One region of the Dermacoccus nishinomiyaensis genome, then DNA from elsewhere that is predicted to be linked to it. Evidence: predicted binding sites of a transcription regulator. Region 1 holds the regulator's gene; the other holds the start of a gene.

The links. Region 1 encodes LexA, which represses DNA repair genes until DNA is damaged. Its sites were predicted from a motif close to TCGAACANNTGTTCGA; they were not measured.
Region 2: a site for LexA is predicted at 8,239-8,254, ahead of DYE07_RS01290 (HNH endonuclease signature motif containing protein). Genes of this name have one in related genera too.

Annotation. Positions count from the first base shown of each region.
Region 1 covers NZ_UFXX01000001.1:743,682-753,959, reverse strand. The annotation lists gene DYE07_RS03595 (DegV family protein) at 1-867, shown strand, start outside; gene DYE07_RS03590 (ComEA family DNA-binding protein) at 1,012-1,902, shown strand; gene DYE07_RS03585 (ComEC/Rec2 family competence protein) at 1,899-4,385, shown strand; gene DYE07_RS03580 (LysR family transcriptional regulator) at 4,376-5,308, opposite strand; gene DYE07_RS03575 (Sir2 family NAD-dependent protein deacetylase) at 5,379-6,212, shown strand; gene lexA (transcriptional repressor LexA) at 6,303-7,019, opposite strand; gene DYE07_RS03565 (LysM peptidoglycan-binding domain-containing protein) at 7,357-7,785, shown strand; gene nrdR (transcriptional regulator NrdR) at 8,097-8,555, shown strand; gene DYE07_RS03555 (vitamin B12-dependent ribonucleotide reductase) at 8,636-10,278, shown strand, end outside.
Region 2 covers NZ_UFXX01000001.1:229,416-239,693, reverse strand. The annotation lists gene DYE07_RS01330 (MauE/DoxX family redox-associated membrane protein) at 1-72, opposite strand, end outside; gene trpA (tryptophan synthase subunit alpha) at 69-869, opposite strand; gene trpB (tryptophan synthase subunit beta) at 866-2,143, opposite strand; gene trpC (indole-3-glycerol phosphate synthase TrpC) at 2,140-2,976, opposite strand; gene DYE07_RS01310 (HGxxPAAW family protein) at 3,068-3,310, opposite strand; gene DYE07_RS01305 (Trp biosynthesis-associated membrane protein) at 3,313-3,993, opposite strand; gene DYE07_RS01300 (anthranilate synthase component I) at 3,990-5,549, opposite strand; partial or broken gene hisI (phosphoribosyl-AMP cyclohydrolase) at 5,711-6,073, opposite strand; gene DYE07_RS01290 (HNH endonuclease signature motif containing protein) at 6,648-8,228, opposite strand; gene DYE07_RS01280 (SDR family oxidoreductase) at 8,549-9,247, opposite strand; gene DYE07_RS01275 (helix-turn-helix transcriptional regulator) at 9,598-10,167, shown strand; gene DYE07_RS01270 (ABC transporter ATP-binding protein) at 10,263-10,278, opposite strand, start outside.

The DNA.
Region 1 (10,278 bases):
GCGTTGTCGTCGACGGTGAGCTCGGCGCGGCTGGCGTCGCTCGAGGCGGGGTTGGACGTCGAGGTTGTCGACTCGCGCACGCTGGGCATGGCGCTCGGTTTCGGCGTGCTCGCGGCGCTGCGCTGGTCGCAGGCCGGGTATGACGTCGACGCCGTGGCCGAGGCGGCGCGCGCCACGTGCGCGTCGTCGCGCACGGCGTTCTACGTCGACTCGTTGGAACCGCTGCGCCGCGGCGGGCGGATCGGGCGAGCCGGGGCTCTGTTCGGCTCGGCGTTGTCGATCAAACCGCTGCTGCAGGTCGACGACGGCGTCATCGCGCCGCTCACGCGCGTGCGATCGCGGGGCAAGGCCGTCGAGCGGCTCGGGACGTGGGCTCTGGCTCAGGCCGAGAACCTCGGCGAGGGCAAACGCGTCTGCGCCGTGCACTCGCTGCAGCACTCCGAGTTGGCGCAGGTGCTCGTCGACCGGTTGGGCGGTGGCGCGTCCCCTGGGGCGGGGCGGGACGGTGAAGCGCGTTCCGCTGAAGCGAGCTCGACCGGTTCGTCTGGGGGCACCGGTGACGATGCGACGGGGCCGGCCCGGCCGGGCAGCCGGGCTGCGGGTCCGCGAGCGGACGGTGCCCCAGGCGCGGCGGGCCCCGATGCGGCCGACCAGGTTGGCGACGTGGCTGCGCTCGGAGCGTCCTCGCCGGACGGAACACGGGGCGACGGTGCCCGCGCTGCAGCGGAGGCCGACGCCGCGTCGTCGTCAGCCGTGCGGTGGGCCATGGCGCCGGTGCAGGCGCGCCTGGGAGCCGTCGTCACCGCGCACGTGGGCGCCGGAGCACTCGGCGCCGTCGTCGCGGTGATGCCGGAACCGCCGGGCTGACGAAGGCTGCTGCGAGCCGCATCGGGCGCGCCTCTTCCACAGCTGTGACGGCCACGGGCCCATCCGGCACGCGCCTGCACGCGTTTCCACACCTTCGGCTCGCGTCAGCGAGCGTGGAGGGATGGGGCTTCTTACCGTCGAGGCATGACCCGCAGAACGCTGCCCGAGACCGACGACCGGCTCGACGAGGTGCTCGCCGAGATCGAACGCGCCCGCCACGAACCGACGTGGGTGCCCGAACCGGAACGCACCGCCCGCCGACTCGTCCGAGCACCGGACGGCCTCGAGGACGCCCGATGGCGTCCCTCGCGTCCGGCTGCCCTGCTCATCGGCGTGTGCGCGGTGCTCGCCGTCGCCGTGCTGGGGCTGCGTCTGCTGCTCAGTTCCGGAGATGACGGTGCGGCACCGAAGGCGCTCATCGCGTCGTCATCGCCGCGTATCGCCGGGAGCGCCAGCGTGGCGACGACGGGGAGTAGGGGTGCTGCGTCGACGCCGTCTCACAGCACTGCCATGGCTTCGGTCGCCGGCGCGACGAGCGGCGCGCCTCTCAGCATTCACGTCGTCGGGGCGGTGCGGCGCCCGGGCGTCGTCCAGGTGCCGGCCGGAAGCCGCGTCGCGGATGCCGTGACGGCGGCCGGCGGGATGTCGGGTGCCGACGCGACGGCGATCAACCTGGCTCGGCCGCTCGCCGATGGGGAGCAGGTCCACGTCCCCCGCCCGGGCGAGAGCGTCCCCCCGCCGGTGCCCGTGGCGCCGGCTGCAGGGGCCACCGCACCGGGCGCTCCGGCGGCCGTGGCGGGCCCGACTGCTCCGGGAGCGCCCGGTGGCGGGGCCGCGGCCGGGGGCGTCGTCAACGTCAACACCGCGGACGCGACATCGCTCGACACGTTGCCCGGGGTCGGGCCGGTTCTCGCGCAGCGCATCGTCGAGTGGCGTGAGAAGAACGGTCGGTTCTCGAGCGTCGACGAACTCGGTGAGGTCTCCGGTATCGGCGACAAGATGCTCGATCGCCTGCGCAGCAAGGTCACCGTGTGAGTCTCGGCGGCCACGACATGCGGTTGTTGTCGGCCGCGTGCGTCGCCTGGGCGGCCCTCGCCACCCTGCTCTCGGCTCGCCCCGACCCCGCGATCGTGGTCGTCGTCCTCGCCCTCGTGACGATCGTCGCCGGGGCCCTCGCGTTCGGGACGCGCTTGCCTGGTCTACGGGCGGACCAGTCAGCCCGAGCCCGGCACGAGGGCGAGGATGACGAGAATCCGGCGTCATCCCACGGGTCGGGGTGGGCGCTCTGGGCGCTGCTGGTCATCGCGCTGACGACGATCGTCCTCGCTGCGGCGCAGGTGACGTTGGCGCACGAGGAAGCCGGGCCGGTGACGACGCTGGCCCGTGACCGCGCCGTCGCGACACTCGAGGCGAGAGTGACGGGCCAGCCGCACCGGGTCGTCGGCGCCGGAGGCGACGAGCGCTTCGTCGTCCCGGCCCAGATCGACCGCATCACGGCGCGCGGACGCACGCAGGAGGTCGCGACGCCCGTCATCCTCGTCGGCGATCGTCGGTGGACGAACCTCACCTGGCAGTCCCACCTGCGGGCGCGCGGGCGTCTGGCCCCATCGCAGCGTCTCGGGGCGGCGCGCGCCGTCGTGCAGGTCAACGGTGCCCCGGACGTCGTCGGCGCTCCGCCCTGGGTGGTGACGACACTCGAACCTGTTCGGGCCGGGCTCGTCGGCGCCTCGTCGCAGTTGCCGGACGACCCCGCCGGCCTGTTGCCCGCGCTCGTCGTGGGCGACACGGCCCATCTACCGGACGACCTGACGGACGCGATGAACGCCACCGGCATGTCGCACCTCAACGCCGTGAGCGGTTCGAACGTGACGGTCGTCCTCGTCGCGACGATGTGGTTGTTGGGGTGGTCGCGCACGTCACGTCGGGTGCGGGTGGCCCTGGCTCTCGTCGCGCTCGCCGCGTACGTCGTCCTGTGCCGACCCGAACCGAGCGTGGTGCGCGCGGCCGCGATGGGTGCCGTGGGAGTGCTCGGCACGTCGTGGGGACGCGAACGCGCCGCCTGCCCGGCGCTCGCGGCAGCCATCGTCGGATTGTTGGTGTGGGATCCGTGGCTTGCCGTCAGCGTCGGCTTCGCCTTGTCGGCGCTGGCGACGCTCGGGCTCGTTCTGTTCGCGCGACGCTGGTCGCAGGCCCTGCTCACGAAGCTCGGTTCGCGGCGCGGCCGGTTCGTCGACGGGATGGTCGAGATCACCTGCGTCCCGCTCGCCGCGCAGGCGCTGTGCCTGCCGGTGCTCGTCGCCCTCAATTCGTCGGTGTCGTGGGTCTCGATCCCCGCGAACGTCGCGGCCGAGCCATTCGTCGCGCCGGCGACGCTCGGTGGCATGATCGTGTCGACCGTCGCCGTCATCGCTCCGACGCTCGCAGGGTGGCTCGTGTGGTTGCCGGGGCTGCCCACCTGGGTGATCTGCGCAGTGGCCCGCCTCGCTGACGCCGTCCCCGGCGGCTCGGTGCCCTGGCTCCCGGGGCTGGCCGGAGTCGTGCTCGCCATTGTCGTCGTGGCCGTGCTCCTGTGCGCGTGGCGGGCCATCGTCTTCACCGGTCGCTTCGGTCTCGTCGCGCTCGGGGTCGCGGGGGCGCTCCTGGCGGCTGTGCTCGCGCCGTTGCCGGGGGAGTCGGCCGCACCGCCCGCGTGGGTCTATGCGCAGTGCGCGGTGGGTCAGGGGGATGCCGCGCTCGTGCGCACCGGGGCGACGCGCGCCGTCATGATCGACGTGGGGCCTGCCGACGGCCATCCCGCGCAATGCCTCGAGCGCCACGGCATCACGACGCTCGACGCCGTCATCCTCACCCACTTCCACGCCGACCACGTGGGCGGACTGGCTGAGGTCTTGCGTGCTTCCGACGCTCCGGTGGCGGTCCTCGGAACGTGGGTCATGGAGGGCGCTCAGGAGAGCGAGGGACTCAAAGGCCGCGGTACAGCGGCGTCGTCACGATCGCGCGGCGAGCAGGGCGCGTTGGGTTCGGTGCAAGCAGCGCTCGAACAGCCTCGGGCTTCGCTCGGGGCGCTCGCACCGGGACAACGCCTCGTCATCGGCGAGGTGACGATCGAGGTGCTGTGGCCGCGCCGCGTCATGACGGAGGGGTCGGTGCAGAACAACGCCTCACTCGTGCTCGACGTATCGGCGCCCGCGTATCACGCGCTCATGCTGGGCGATTGCGAACGTGAGGCGCAGGCCGCGGTGATCGAACAGGTGCGTCAGAGCGCCCGGCGACGCGCGTTCGACCTCGTCAAGGTGGCGCACCACGGTAGCTCCAACCAGAACGAGCGCCTCTACGAGGCGGCGGCCGCGCGTCAGGCCGTGATCGGGGTGGGCGCCGGCAACGACTACGGCCACCCGACGAAGAAGACGCTCGAACTGTTGGCCCGGCACGACGCGCGGGTTTGGCGTACCGACACGCAGGGTGACGTGGACGCCCTCGCGACGGGTGGCTCGATCAGCCTGCAGGCTCAGCGATGAGCGTGCTGCGCGCTCGGCACTCGTGCTGCCGCGTCGGCGAGGGCTTCGAGGGTGGCGGTGACGGCGGGGACCCGCTGCAGGTCGGGTGTCGTCACGGCGAACACGCAGCGCCGGCTCGACGGCAGCAGCGGCAACGTCACGACGTCCGGATGCGACGTGGAGCGCAGGATCAGCTCGGGAATGAGCGCGACGCCGAGGCCCTCCGCGACGAGGCCGAGAACGGTGACATAGTCCTCCGTCTCGAACGCGACGTCGGGCGCGTAACCGGCGCCCTGGGCGAGGCTGACGAGGTGGCCACGGCATCGGGGGCACCCCGCGATCCACGAGGCGTCGCTGAGCTCCTCCATGCGGACGCTCTCGGCTGCGGCGAGGGGGTGATCGCGCGGGACGGCGAGACGCACGTCGTCGTGCAGGAGCCCGCGGGTGAGGAACGGGTCCAGGTCCTCGCCTGCGGGGAGCGGGTCCGCGTCGTCGTACGTGAACGCCACGGCGACGTCGCAATCGCCGGCACGCAGGCTCGCCAGGGATTCCGGGGGTTCGGCCTCGGCGAAGCTGACCTTGACGTCTGGGAACCGCTCCTTGACGAGTGCGAGGGCGCGCGGGACGAGCGTTGACGATGCCGACGGGAACGCCATGAGGCGCACCCGCCCGGCGCGCAACCCCGCGATGGCGGCGACCTCACCCTCGGCGGCCTCGAGGGCACTGAGGACGGGCGTCGCCGTGCGCGCCAGCACCTGCCCGGCCTCCGTCAGCCGCACCGAGCGGCCGAGGCGCTCCACGAGAGCCGTCCCGGTCTTCTCCTCGAGACGGCGCACCATCTGCGACACGGCCGGCTGAGAATAGCCGAGAGCGGCAGCGGCGGCGGTGAAGCTGCCCTCGTCGCTGATCGCCTTCATGACGCGGAGCCCGGCTGCATCGATCATGCACCAAGAATAACGTGCTCTTATCCATTGTTGAGACAATCGAACGCAGACCTATGGGAGGGGCAGGACGATGAGCGGCGTCGCGGAACTGACCGATTTCGTGCGCGCGGGAGGGCTCTTCGTCCTCACCGGCGCGGGCATCTCGACCGAATCCGGCATCCCCGACTACCGGCGCCCCGACGGCACGCGCCGCACGGTTCCCATGACATACCAACAGTTCCTCGCCACCCACGAGGCGCGTCAACGGTACTGGGCGCGCAGTGCCGTCGGCTGGGAGATCTTCGACGCGGCGGAACCCAACGTCGGGCACGTCGCGCTGGCGCGACTGCAGGGTGGCGGCCTCGTCGATCACCTCGTGACGCAGAACGTCGACGGCCTTCATGCGCGTGCCGGTGCCCGCGACGTCACCGAGCTGCATGGGTCGCTCGAGCACGTCGTCTGCGTCGCGTGCGGGACGCGGGAAGGGCGCCGTGGCTTCCAGGTACGCCTGCGCGAACTCAACCCCCAGCTGCCGACGCAGGCGCGCCTGCTCGCCGACGGCGACGCGGACGTCGCGGTCGAGCTGGAGCGCGGTGTCATCGTGCCGGCGTGCCTGCGCTGCAAGGCCACGACGGTGAAGCCGGACGTCGTCATGTTCGGTGAGTCCGTCGCTCCTGAGGTCGTGGAGGCGCAGATGCGGGCAGTGGAACGCTGCCGGGGCGTGCTCGTGCTCGGCAGTTCGCTCAAGGTGATGTCGGGTTACCGGTTCGTGCTCGCCGCCCTCAAGCAGCAGAAGCCGGTCGCCCTCGTCGGGCTCGGCGCGATGCGTGGCGAGGAGCGGGTCGACCTCGTCGTGCGCGAACCCCTCGGCCCGACCCTCACCGCCGTGTGCGACGCGCTGGGGCTCGACCTCGCGACGTCCTGACGTCTCGGCGTCGAACGTCGGGGCGCAGAAGGGGCTGAGAGTCGAGTTGCAACCACACGCTGGACCGATCCGCGCGGCGGGGCCAGCGCCTCAGATGCTGCGCAGGACGGCCGTGACCTTGCCCATGATGCTCGCGTGGTCGCCGTCGATCGGGGAGTAGGCCTCGTTCGCGGGCATGAGCCACGTCTTGCCCTCGCTGCGGCGCAGCGTCTTGACCGTGGCCTCCGAGTCGAGCAGTGCCGCGACGATCTCCCCGTTGGCGGCGTCGGCCTGGCGTCGCACGACGACCCAGTCGCCCTCGCAGATGGCCGCATCGATCATCGAGTCGCCGACGACGCGCAGCAGGAACAGCTCGCCGTCACCGACGATCTGACGCGGTAGCGGGAAGACGTCCTCGACGGCCTGCTCGGCGAGGATCGGGCCACCGGCCGCGATGCGGCCGACGACCGGCACGTATGACGGCGTGGGTCGCTCGTCGCCCGAGCCCGTCTCGTCGTGCTGCGACTCGGATAGCGCAGACACGGCGTTGCCGCGGTAGCCGCGGGTCGCCGCACCCGAGTCCGGGGAGACGACCTCCATGGCGCGCGGGCGGTTCGGGTCGCGGCGCAGGTATCCCTTGCGCTCGAGTGCGGCGAGCTGATGGGCCACCGAACTCGGGCTCGTCAGACCGACGGCCTCGCCGATCTCACGCAGGCTCGGGGGGTAGCCGCGCTCGTCGACGGAACGTCGGATCACGGTGAGCACCTTGTGCTGGCGTGGCGTCAGCTTGCCCGGCGTGCGCTCCTGCATCGAATGAACGTCACCCATGGTGTGACCCCTCCTGGTCCTCGTCGCACGTCGGTGGTCGCGGTGGCGACACGTGCACCCTCCGGCGGGGCGGAAATGCCCGCCATGACGGGGTTGTCGGTGCGCGGTGCTTGTGTATCTGACATCACCCACAGTACGCGGTGTCGCACACAGTTTTCAAAAATGTGTACGAAGAAATCCGTGCGCCCCGTTCGAAAGCACGTTCGGGTGTCGTACAGTTGTTCTATCGCACGCGTGTTCGATCGGTCCCTCCGGGCTGACCGTGTCGCGTGAGGAAGCCGCACCGGTGACGGTGTGGCGGCGCCTCGGGGGTGTCCCGAGAGAAGGAGTGGTTTCGATGGTTGCTTCGAGTACTGCAGTTCGACGTGAGCCCGTGCTGGGTTCGGGTGTCGACGTGCGCCGCGTGGCGCGGGTCGACGCTGCGGCATCCCGCTCACACCTCCACCTCGTGCCCACGGGTGGCGCGGTGCAGGTCGTCACGAACTCTCAGAGCGTTCGTTTCGCCCGTCGTCGCTTCACGGCCGTGTGCGTGGCTCTCGTCGTCGTGGCGGGTGCCATCCTCGCGGGCCGGGCGATGGCGAGCGGTGTCGACGGTACGCAGCGGCACGAGGTCACCGTTCGCGCGGGGGAGACGCTTTCGCAGATCGCGGCGCGTGAGATGCCGGGCGTGCGCAACGACCAGGCGGTTGTCGCGATCGAGCACGAGAGCAACCTCGGCTCGTCGCAGGTGCAGGCCGGCCAGAAGGTGATCATCCCCGCACCGTGAAGTGTGACGATCGCCATCGTCGGGTTCGGGGGTTCGAGGGGGCGTGAGTCGCCTCCCCCGGCTGGCGCAGGATTCCGCGGCGCACGAGTGGCGGGGGTCGTCGCGAGGTTGCGCAGGGCGAGTAGACGCGGCCTCGGTGCTGTTGCGCGTCGGGTCTCAGGGGCCTAATATCTCTACATGTGGGGCTTTGGCCCCCGCTTCCCCCTAGATGTTGATTCTCCTCCGCTGATGTGCATCTGCGCTCTGAGGCCGGAATCCCGGGGTGGAGCGCCGCCGTCCCGAGTGTTCCCAGCCCCGTCGGAAGGTTTGACGTGCACTGTCCGTTCTGCCGCAACACCGACTCCCGCGTCGTCGATTCGCGCTCGAGCGAGGACGGCACCTGCATCAAGCGGCGCCGTCAGTGCCCGAACTGCGGCAAGCGGTTCTCGACGATGGAGACCGCAAGTCTCACGGTCGTCAAGCGTTCCGGGGTCAGCGAGCCGTTCTCGCGCGACAAGGTGATGTCCGGGGTTCGCAAGGCGTGCCAGGGCCGCCCGGTCACCGACGACCAGTTGGCCGTTCTCGCCCAGCAGGTGGAGGAGTCCATTCGCTCGAAGGGCGCCGCCGAGATCGACGCCCATGACGTGGGCATCGAGATCCTCGGGCCCCTGCGCGAACTCGACCACGTCGCGTATCTGCGCTTCGCCTCCGTCTACCAGGCCTTCGAATCGCTCGAGGACTTCGAGACGGCGGTCAGCGAGTTGCGTCAGTACGCCGCCTCGGCGTCCTGACCCCGCGCGCCTGCCGAGGGCGCGCCCCCCAGATCACCCTCACGTACCAGCTCACCCCACCTGCCAGGAGGCTCACGGTCATGACCGAGACGACGAAGGCCCGCGCCAAGACGGGACGCCGCACCGGCGGCGTCACGATCGAACGCATTTTCACCACGCCCGGCGTGCACCCGTACGATGAGGTCACCTGGGAGAAGCGGGACGTCCTCCAGCAGAACTGGAAGACGGGCGAGACGATCTTCGAGCAGTCGGGTGTCGAGTTCCCCGACTTCTGGTCGCTCAACGCCTCCACCATCGTCACGACCAAGTACTTCCGTGGCGCCGTCGGCACCGACGCGCGTGAAAGCTCCCTCAAGCAGCTCATCGACCGCGTCGTGCTGACCTATGCCAAGGCCGGGCGCGACAACGGCTACTTCGCTACCGACGAGGACGCGGAGATCTTCGAGCACGAGCTCACCTACGCCCTGCTGCACCAGGTGTTCTCGTTCAACTCGCCCGTCTGGTTCAACGTCGGTACCGCGAGCCCGCAGCAGGTCAGCGCGTGCTTCATCCTGTCGGTCGAGGACTCGATGGATTCGATCCTCAACTGGTACAAGGAGGAGGGCTTCATCTTCAAGGGTGGTTCGGGCGCCGGTCTCAACCTCTCCCGCATCCGCTCCTCCAAGGAGCTGCTCTCCTCGGGCGGCACCGCATCCGGCCCGGTCTCCTTCATGCGCGGCGCCGACGCCTCGGCCGGCACGATCAAGTCCGGTGGCGCGACGCGTCGAGCGGCCAAGATGGTCGTCCTCGACGTCGACCACCCCGACATCGAGGAGTTCATCGAGACGAAGGCGCGCGAGGAGGACAAGATCCGCGCGCTGCGTGACGCCGGGTTCGACATGGACCTCGGTGGCCGCGACATCGTCTCCGTGCAGTACCAGAACGCCAACAACTCGGTTCGTGTTAACGACGAGTTCATGCAGGCGGTCGTCGACGGCGGCAGCTTCGGTCTGCGCGCCCGCGACACCGGTGAGGTCATCGAGACCGTCGATGCGCGTGAGCTGTTCGACAAGATCAACAAGGCCGCGTGGGAGTGCGCCGACCCGGGCGTGCAGTACGACGACACGATCAACGCGTGGCACACGAACCCCGAGACGGGCCGTATCACGGCGTCGAACCCGTGCTCGGAGTACATGTCGCTCGACAACTCGAGCTGCAACCTCGCCTCGCTCAACCTGCTGAAGTTCCTCAAGGAAGACGACACGTTCGACGCGGCGACGTTCGCCAAGGTCGTCGAACTCGTCATCACGGCGATGGACATCTCGATCTGCTTCGCCGACTTCCCGACCGAGTCGATCGGCAAGACGACCGTCGACTACCGCCAGCTCGGCATCGGGTACGCCAACCTCGGTGCACTGCTCATGGCGACGGGCCACGGTTACGACTCCGACGGTGGCCGCGCCCTGGCGGCCTCGATCACCTCGCTGCTCACGGGTGCCGCCTACAAGCGCTCCGCGGAGATGGCGGCCGTCGTCGGCCCCTACGCCGGCTACGCCCAGAACAGCCAGGCGCACAACCGCGTCATGCGCAAGCACCGCGCGGCCAACGACGAGCTGTCGTCGCACAAGGACATGGGTGCGATGGCGAGCGACATCCACGCCCTCGCCACGAAGGCCTGGGCCGACGTCGTCACGCTCGGCGAGAAGAACGGCTTCCGTAACGCGCAGGCCTCCGTCCTCGCCCC
Region 2 (10,278 bases), 510 kb from region 1:
GGCGATCCACGGCCAGCGGTTCGAGCGCTCGGCGGTGGGCTTGGTCGTGCTCGTGTCCATGCTGGTGCTCAACGTCGTACTCCGTCGCTCAGTTCCTTCGTGGCCTCGGCGAGGGCCGCCAGGCCGCGTTCGGGGTCGGTGTCGAGCAGCGTCTTGACGAGCGCGGAACCGACGATGACACCGTCGGCGTATCGGCCGATCTCGCGCGCCTGTTCCGCCGTCGAGACGCCGAGGCCGACGCAGACGGGCAGGTCGGTGGCGGCCTTCGTCCGCTCGACGAGACCCTTCGCGGCGTCGCCGACGCTCGTGCGCGCACCCGTGACGCCCATGACGGACGCCGCGTAGACGAAGCCCGAGCAGTTCGCCGTCGTCGCCGCGACGCGGGCGGGCGTCGAACTGGGCGCGACGAGGAAGATCTTCGCGAGGCCGAGCTCGTCGGCGACGGCGATCCACTCGTCGGCCTCGTCGGGCACGAGGTCGGGGGTGATGAGGCCGGCTCCCCCGGCGGCCTTCAACTCCTCCGCGAAACGGCGGATGCCGTAGCGCAGCACCGGGTTCCAGTACGTCATGACGACGGCCGCGCCACCGGCGTCGGTGACGGCCCGCACGACGCGGAAGACGTCCGCGGTGTGCACACCGCCCGCGAGAGCCTGCGTCGCGGCGCTCTGGATGACGGGGCCGTCCATGAGCGGATCGGTGTACGGCAGGCCGACCTCGACGATGTCGCAACCGTTCTCGACCATGACCTGCGCGGCACGGATCGAATCCGCGACGCTCGGGAAGCCTGCGGGAAGGTAGCCGACGAGGGCGGCGCGGCCTTCGTCCCGGGTGGCGGCGAAGACGGCGTCAAGCGGGATGGGGGTGCTCACAGCTTCGTCTCCTCGTCCTCGCCGCTGACGACGGTCTCGTCTTCATCGATGAGCCCGAACCAGCGGGCGGCGGTGTGCACGTCCTTGTCGCCGCGCCCGGAGAGGCTGACGAGGATCAGCCCGTCCTCACCCAGCTCGGCGCCGACCTTCATCGCGCCCGCGAGGGCGTGCGCCGACTCGATGGCCGGCAGGATGCCCTCGGTCTGCGACAGCAGCCGGAACGCCTCCATCGCCTCGACGTCGGTGATCGGGTGGTACTCGGCGCGACCGATGTCCTTGAGGTAGCTGTGCTCCGGACCGACGCTCGGGTAGTCGAGGCCCGCGGAGACCGAGTGCGTCTCGATCGTCTGGCCCTCCTCGTCCTGGATGACGTAGGTGTAGGCACCATGCAGGACGCCCGGCGTGCCCTGGCCGCTGAAGCGCGACGCGTGCTTGCCGCTCGCGATGCCCTCGCCGCCGCCCTCGAGGCCCACGAGGCGAACGCCGTCGTCACCGATGAAGCGGTGGAAGATGCCCATCGCGTTCGAGCCGCCGCCGACGCAGGCGCAGACTGCGTCGGGCAGGCGCCCGGCCTCGGCGAGGATCTGCTCGCGGGCCTCCTCACCGATGAGCTTGTGGAAGTCACGCACCATCTCGGGGAACGGGTAGGGTCCCGTCACCGTGCCGAGCACGTAGTGCGTCGTGTCGACGTTGGCGACCCAGTCGCGGAACGCCTCGTTGACGGCGTCCTTGAGCGTCTGGCTGCCGTGTTCGACGGGCACGACGCTTGCGCCGAGCAGCTGCATGCGTGCGACGTTGAGGGCCTGACGCTCGGTGTCGACCTTGCCCATGTAGACGACGCACTCGAGGCCCATGAGCGCCGCGGCCGTCGCGGTGGCGACACCGTGCTGGCCGGCACCCGTCTCCGCGATGACGCGCGTCTTGCCCATGCGCTTGGCCAGCAGCGCCTGGCCGAGGACGTTGTTGATCTTGTGCGAGCCGGTGTGGTTGAGATCCTCGCGCTTGAGGAGGACGCGCGCGCCGCCGCAGTGCTCGGCGAAGCGCTTGACCTCGGTGATCGGGCTCGGACGGCCCGTGTATGTGCGGTGCAGTTCGGCGAGTTCGTGGCGAAACTCATCGTCCACCATCGCCTTCTGGCGTTGCTCGTCGAGCTCTTCGAGCGCGGCGACGAGGGCCTCGGGGACGTAGCGTCCGCCGTAGTCGCCGAAGCGCCCGAGGCCGTGCGGCGCGAGACCGTCGTGGCGCGGTTCGCCGAGCGGGGTGGGGTCGGTCATGCGGGCGTCCCTTCGACGGCTGACGCGTTCGTGGCGTCCGCGCACGCGGTGATGATGTCGGCAAGCCCCTGCTGGGGGTCGCCGTTCTTGACGAGTGCCTCGCCGATGAGCAGCGCCTGTGCGCCCTCGCGGGCGTAGCGGGCGGCATCGGCGGGCCCGGAGATGCCCGACTCGGCGACCTTGACGACGTGCGCCGACAGCGTCGCGGCGATCGGGCCGAACACCTCGGGGTGGACGTCGAGCGTCTTGAGGTTGCGGGCGTTGACGCCGAGCAGCTGCGCTTCGACGGCGAGTGCCCGTTCCGCTTCGGCGGCGTCGTGGACCTCGACGAGCGCCGTCATCCCGAGTTCGCGCGTGAGAGCCGCGAAGTCGCGCAGCTGTGCGTCGTCGAGGGCGGCGACGATGAGGAGGACGAGGTCGGCGCCATGGGCGCGGGCCTCGAAGAACTGGTACGGCTCGACCATGAAGTCCTTGCGCAGCACCGGGATGTCGACGGCGGCGCGCACGGCGTCGAGATCGGCGAGCGACCCGCCGAACCGGCGCTGCTCGGTGAGCACCGAGATCGCGGTCGCTCCCCCGTCGGCGTACTGCGCGGCGAGCGCGGCCGGATCGGGGATCTGCGCGAGCGCGCCCTTGCTCGGGCTGGATCGCTTCACCTCGGAGATGACGGCGATGCGCCGCGCCTCGCGGGCGGCGTGGAACGCGGCGAGCGCGTCGCGTGCGGGCGGTGCGGCGTCGGCGTCACGCGTGACGTCGGCGAGGCTGCGCGCGCGCACGCGCTCGGCGAGGTCGTCTCGCACCCCGGCGATGATCGAGTCGAGAACAGTGGTCACGGTCGAATCCAATCAGCGTGACAGGGCACGGCGCCGCCGGTTCCAGCGTGTGGTCACGGCGCGCGCCGGGCCCGTCAGGCCGCGGCGTGGATCAGGCGGGCTTGCGCTCGGAGTCCATCGAGCCGTGCGCGGCAGCGCTGCGGCGGTTCGCCTTGCCCATGAGCCACCCGACGACGCCGCCGCCGACGACGAGGACCGCGCCGATGATGTCGAGCAGTTCGTTGCCGAAGTACACGCCGAACGCGATGAGGAGCGAACCGACCATGCAGATGCCGACGCCCGTCCAGGCGGCGGGGCTGTGGCCGTGGTCGAGGTACGGGCTGTCTCCGGACATCGTCATTTCTCCTTGGAGCCGTGCTGCGCAGCCGACGTCTCCGTCACGCGCGTTGATGAACTGTTCTGGGTCATTGTGTCAGGCCCGTCCGGCTCGTGCGAGCCGGGGGCGGTCTCGGTGTCCGTCGGGTCGATGCCGCGGTTCATGAGATCCCAGTCGCTCTCGTGCGTGGTCGGCGCCTTGGTCTCCGTCGGCGCGTCGTAGCGGCTCGACAGCCCCGCCCAGCGGCGCACGCCGAGCAGCGCCAGCAGGGACGCGGCGACGCTGAGCAGGCCGGCGAACACCGCGGCCCAGAACCATGGCGTGAACGTGCCGCGCGCGACGGCCTCACCGTTGTGGCCGGTGACGGACGTCATCCGAGTCTTGACCGCCGAGGCCGGGTCGCCCAGCGTCAGCAGCGTGACGACGAGCAGCGCGACCGAGGCGATGAGCGAGACGAGCGCGGCGGGCCAACGCGCGATGCGGCCGGCCGTCGCGGCGGCAAGGACGCCGGCCACGGCGACGAGGGCGATGCCGAAGTAGCCGGGCACCGCCTGGTTGCCCGTGACGTCGACCTTGCTGCTCGCGATGACGCCATCGTTGAGGGAGCCGTTGATCCACGTGCGCCCCGAGACGATCGCGGCGAGGACGGCCGCGATGAGGCTGAGCAGGATGACGCTGCGTTTCGTCGTGAAGGTGCTCATGCGATTCCCGTCATGCCGTCGGCGGTCGCGACGGCGCGTAACGCCGCGGCGGCCTTGTTGATCGTCTCCTGGTATTCGCTCTCCGGCACCGAGTCGGCGACGACGCCGGCGCCCGCCTGGACGTGCGCGACACCGTCCTTGAGCACGGCGGTGCGGATGGCGATGGCGGCGTCGGCGTCGCCCGCGAGGTCGAAGTAGCCGATGACGCCGCCGTAGATGCCCCGACGGGTGCCCTCGCGCGATTCGATGATCTGCATCGCGCGTGGTTTCGGCGCGCCCGAGAGGGTGCCCGCGGGAAACGCCGCCTCGAGCACGTCGTAGGCGGTGACGTCGTCACGGCGTGCGCCGATGACGGTCGACTCGAGGTGGATGACGTGGCTGTAGTTGCGGATGTTCATGAACTCGACCGTCTCGACGGTGCCCGCGCGACAGACGCGCTGCAGGTCGTTGCGCGACAGGTCGACGAGCATGAGGTGCTCGCTGCGTTCCTTGGGGTCGGCCAGCAGGTCGTCGGCGAGCTCCTGATCGTGTTCCGGGGTCTTGCCGCGCGGGCGCGAACCGGCGATCGGGTGCGTGATAACGCGTTCGCCTGTCACCTTGACGAGCGCCTCCGGCGAGCTGCCGACGACGTCGTACGCGCCGCCGTCAGGGTGCGGCAGGCGGAGCAGATACATGTAGGGGCTGGGGTTGCTCGCGCGCAGGGCGCGGTAGACATCGAGCGCGTCGGCGTGCGTGTCGACGCTGAATCGCTGGCTGACGACGATCTGGAAAGCCTCGCCCGCGCGGATGTCCTCCTTGCACGACTCGACCATGTCGTGGAACTGCTCGCGCGTGTGGCTGCTGCGCACGTCCTGGGCGCGCTCGTGCGGGATCGCCACCGTCGAAGCCGCCGGTTCGACGAGGCGGGTCTGCATCGCGTCGAGGCGGGCGACGGCGTCGTCGTACGCGGCGCGCGCGCCGGGTTCGAGGCCGTCGAAGTTGACGGCATTGGCGACGAGCAGGAGCGAGCCGTCCTGATGGTCCATGACGGCGAGATCCGTGGCGAGCAACATCGTGACGTCGGGGATCGCGAGGACGTCGTCGGCGTGGTTGCCGATCTTCTCCCAGCGACGCACCGCGTCGTAGCCGATCGCGCCGACGAAACCGCTCGTCAGCGGCGGCAGGCCGGCGATGCGTTCGGTGTGAAGTGCCTGCAGGGACGCGCGTAGGGCATCGACCGCCAGGCCTGTCGTCGGCAGCCCCGTCGGCACGTCGCCGAGCCAGACGACGTCGCCGTCACGCTCGGTGAGCGTCGCGCGGCTCGCGGCGCCGATGAACGAGTAGCGCGACCACACGCCGCCGTGCTCCGCCGATTCCAGCAGGAACGTGCCCGGCTCGTCGCGCGCCAGCTTGCGGTAGATGCCGATGGGTGTCTCCGCGTCGGCGAGCAGCTTGCGCACGACGGGGATGACGCGACGCCCACCCGCGAGGTGCTCGAACAACTCGACGCTCGGCCACGTCGCGCCCCAGGTGAGGTCGGCGGCGAGGCTCGTCTCCGGCTCGGCTGCGGCAGTCATGCGTTGCTCCTGGGGGTGGGCATGGTGGCGGGTACGTCTGCGGCGACGGTTGGGGTTGACGTTGTCGTGGCTGCGTCCGCAGCGTCGGTTCCGGTGGGCGCCGTGGTAGCTGCGTCAGCGTCGGTTCCGGTGGACGCGATCGCGCCATCACTGCAGACGGCGGCGTCGAGGTCGGTGAAGAAGCAGCTGCGTTCGCCGGTGTGGCATGCGGCGCCGACCTGGTCGACGCGGACGAGCAACGCGTCGCCGTCGCAGTCGAGAGCGACGCTGCGCACGTACTGCGCGTGACCCGACGTGTCGCCCTTGCGCCAGTACTCGCCGCGGCTGCGCGACCAGAACGTCACGCGCCCCTCGCTCAGCGTGCGGCGCAGCGCCTCGTCGTCCATCCAGCCGAGCATGAGCACGTCACCGTTCGTGTCGTCCTGGATGATCGCGGCGACGAGACCCGCGTCGTCGCGCTTGAGGCGCTGCGCGACGTCAGGGCTGAGCGGCGATGAAGGCTCGGGCGAAGACATGGGGGCCATTGTGCCAAGTGGCCCTGACAACCCGTCGCGGTGTCTCGCGCTGGCACCTCGCGGATCACTGCGGGCCCCAACGCCGCCTGACCTCACGCTCCCGCGCATCGCGGATCGCGACGGGGACGCAGCTGCGCCTGACCCCGCACCCGCGCACGGCGGATGACGGCGGGGATCCAGCGCGGCCTTATCCCACGCTGACGTCGCATGAACGGGTGGAGTTCTCCCTCAGCGTGATCTCACCCAGGCATCCGAGCGAGGGTTCGGACGCGGTGTCGCCGACACGACTGGCGAGGTGGAGGCGGGCGTCACCGAGTCGTCAGGCCGCGCGAACAGGTGTGGCGCCGGCGTGCGTGGTGCCGCCGTGTCGATGATGCTGCGCCCGGGAAAGTGAACGCGCCCGGGACATGAAATGGGCCGCGGGTTGTGGCCGGGGAATGACTGCGCCGTCAGACCAGGTTCGAGCAGTAGGTAGCGGGCACAGACCTCGCCAGACCAGGATTGAGCGGCGGCGCACCGAGAGCGCGGAGCACGTGAGATCAGGGTTCGGCAGGCAGCCGGGGCCGCAGGGCCGCGAGGGCCGTCAGGCGGCGCGAACGGCGTCGGCGTGTGTGATGCCGCCGGGTTCGGTGACCCAGCGGGCACCGGAGGGCGACAGCCACGTGCAGACGCCGTCGGGCGTCATCCTCACGCGGAAGCCCCCGTGGGTCTTGGCGCGGTGATGGTGACGACACAGCGCCTGCAGGTTGGTCGCGCTCGTCGGCCCGCCCTGGTCGAACGGCATGACGTGGTCGAGGTCGCACCGCGAGGCGGCCGTTTCGCAGAACGGGAAGCGGCACACGCCGTCGCGCTCCCGCACGAGCTTGGCGATGCCGACACTTGGGCGGTGAGCAGCCGTCGTGGTGGCCAGCGTCGTGATGCGACCACACCCGTGGTGCGACGCGAGCGTCGCCGTGAATCCCACACCAGCCGTAGCGGCGAGGCGGGCGACGACGCCAGCAGAAAGAACACCGACGCCGCGCACGCCACAGGCACCCAGGACCATCGACGACGTTGCGGGCGACGCCGGGGAATGACCCGGCGGCACTCCAATGGCGGGCCGAGGGACCCTCGCGTCAAGCAGGTCGGACACGTCCTCCGCGTCCGGGACGCCCGTGGATCTCGGCGGGTCGAGGAGCCCCGCGACGGCGGATCTCGACGGGTCGGGAGGTCGCGCGATGATCGGCACCTGCAGGTTCAGCGTGGCCGTCACGGTGCAGTTCTCGAGGATGAGGTCGGTGAGCGCGTCAGCCCGCGCTGCGCCGACGAAAAGCCGAGCGCCGGGGGCAGAGTTCTCCTGCAGGCGCCGCGCACGTTCCTCCATCACGGCCTGGATGGCCGTGGCGTCGTAGGTGTCGAGAACGGCTGTCATCGTGCACAGCGACTCGAACTCGAGGTGCGGCTCGAACCACACCCCGCGCGTCGACTCCACCTCGACCTCGTCGGCAGGGCGAGTGAGACCGAGCCGACGCAGGGTCTTGCGGCACGCCTGCCGCGCCGCCTGGTGAGCGCGTCGATGATCTCCGCTGTCGATGAGCATCTGTGCCACGGAGCGCGCAGCGTCCGCCTCGAGGTGCGCGAGCTCCCCCGCCAGCATCGCCGCCACCCGCACGGAGCCGTCTCCGCGTGCCGAGGCCGCCAGCAGGCCGGGATGGCGCGCACGCAGCGTCGAAGCCCCCGCCGCCATCGCCCGGGCGGCGGGCGCCGTCAGCCCGAGTGCGCCGCCGAGCGCTGAGGCCGCGAACTCGCCGGCCTCGACGTCGTAGGCCCGAGAATCGTCGGACGCGCCCTCACCCATCGCCTCGCCGCTGAGGACGTCGTGGCGACGCACACTGTCATGGTGTTCGGAGGCCAGCATGTGCGTGACCGCTTCGGCGCTGCGTGCAACACGTTGTGTGAGCGCCGCAGCGCGTTCAAGGTGGCGACGGTGACTCATCAGGGCGTCCAACCGACCGTCCAGGCTCGCGCCTCCATCGGTGAGCGGAACGAGCGATGCCGGATCGGTGAGAACCTCCTCTGCGACCCGCGTCGTCAGCTCGCCCCAAACGGCCAGGACAGCCTCACCGGGCAGCTCAGAGAGACGCGCGACGATGTTCGCCGCGTCCGTCATCTCTAGCGTTTCCATGACCCAATTATCGCACACATGTTCGAATAGGGGTAGGCTCCGTCACATGAAAGATCCATTGAGCCGGCTCTCACTGACCACGCCCGCGCGGGCGCCGGCGGCGCTTCCAAAGCTGATCCTCAAACGCGACTGCCCAACCCGATCGTCACGCACCCATGATCGGCAGCAGCTCGTCGTACACCCAGCCCGCGAGCTGCGTCGGCGTCGTGGTGGCGGGGGTCCGCCCCTGCTCGGGACGGAAATCATCGCGGATTCCGGTGCTCATCCCCAGTAACGCCTGCGCGAGACCACGGGCGAGCCCGGCCCCAGGTAGCGGGACATCACGCCGCATCGCTGATCTGGCGCGCCGCCACCGCATTTCCCACGTGGTCGAAGAGAATGCGCGTGACGTCGCGCCACGAGAGATCCCGCGACCCGTGAACCGCTCGGACATGACGCGCCTGCCACCCCTCGTCAAGGAGGCAGAGTGCCGCCATCTCGGCGACGTCACGCGGCGCCACCCAGCTGAATGCGTGATCAACCCGGAGCACCGTGTCGGTTTCGCCCTGGCGGATCGCCGCCAGGTGCCGGGTGAGGTTGGAGAAGAAATAACCGCACCGCAGGTGCGTGACGTCGACGTCGAGCGCGTCGAGCGACAACTCCGTCGCGGCAAGGCCGTCGATCCCTCCCACACAGTGGCGCTTCTCTGCCCCCACGCTGCTGTGGAACACGACGCGCCTGATGCCGTTCGCGCGGACGGCACCCACGATTGCCTCGCTCGCCCGAGCATGCTCAGCGAGCGGATCAGCGGTCATCGGGCTCGGATTCACCCAGTACACGGCATCAATCCCGCGAGTCGCGGCGACGACCTCGTCGCGGTCCAGCGAATCCGCCTCGACGATGTCGACGAGGGGGCGCAGTTCCCGCGCGATCTGCGCGGGATGCCGTGCCAAGAGCACGGGCCGTACCCCGACTCGGACGAGCATACGAATCAGGTGGCGACCCACGTTTCCATTGGGTGTCGTGATGGCGATGCGCATCGATCACCCTTTCCTGAGCGGCGGTGTGCCCGCGCCCTCGTGGAATGACGCTAGGACCAGATGCAGACGGTTCCGGTCCTCATCTCGCACGACAATGAACGCATGTCCCACAAGCCCGTCACGAGTCCTTCGTCGCGTACCCTCGAATCGTTGGGTCTGCTCCAGACGGGCCGATGGTGCTCCGTGGCTGATCTCGCCATGCGTCTTGCCACGGGGCCGCGATCCGTCCGACGCGGTGTCGCTAGCTTGCGCAGCCTCGGTTACAGCGTGCGGTCACGCCCGGTCCCGGCGGCGGCTACCGCCTGGACTCGGGCGTCACGATCCCGCCCCTCGTACTCGACGCCGACGAGGTGTCCACCCTCGTCACGGCCCTGCTCGTGCTCGAGGGGGCAGGTCTCGAAGGAGACAGCCCCGGGGCGACGGACGCCACAGTCGTGCGCGCCAAGCTCGAACGCCTGCTGCCGGGGTCGCTGCGTCGACGAGCCGTCGCGACCGCGACGGCGACCAACGTGCTGACGAGTGGGCTCGAGCCTGTCGACGCGCGCCTGCACGGTCTGCTCGTCGACAGCCGCCCAACGTGGCATCGTGCACTTCGCCATTCCGACGGCGACGGCCGTGTCTGCGATCGACAGGTGCAACCGCTCATCTGCTTCATCCGCGAGGGCCGCTGGTACCTCCTCCGCCATGACCTGCACCGTCGCGACTGGCGCGTTTTCCGCCTCGACCGGATCACCTCCGCCACGGCAGACCCCGCCGTCACCGGCCGGTCACCGCCAACCTTCCCCGACGAATCACTCGAGAGGTGGCTCACGTCGGACTTCGACCGACGCTCCCTGCCGGCGGACCACCTTCCGGGAGGCAACTCGGCGACGAGCCGAGGCGATGACGAATCAGCGAGCGCCGAGCAGGATGGCGGGTAACTCACGCGATGGCGAGTAGCAACCTGCCTCCGTGTTACCCGCCATCGGGCGCCCGGCGCTCGGGCCACTCGGGACAGATTGCCATGGCCCAGACGTCAATGCGCGTGCGAC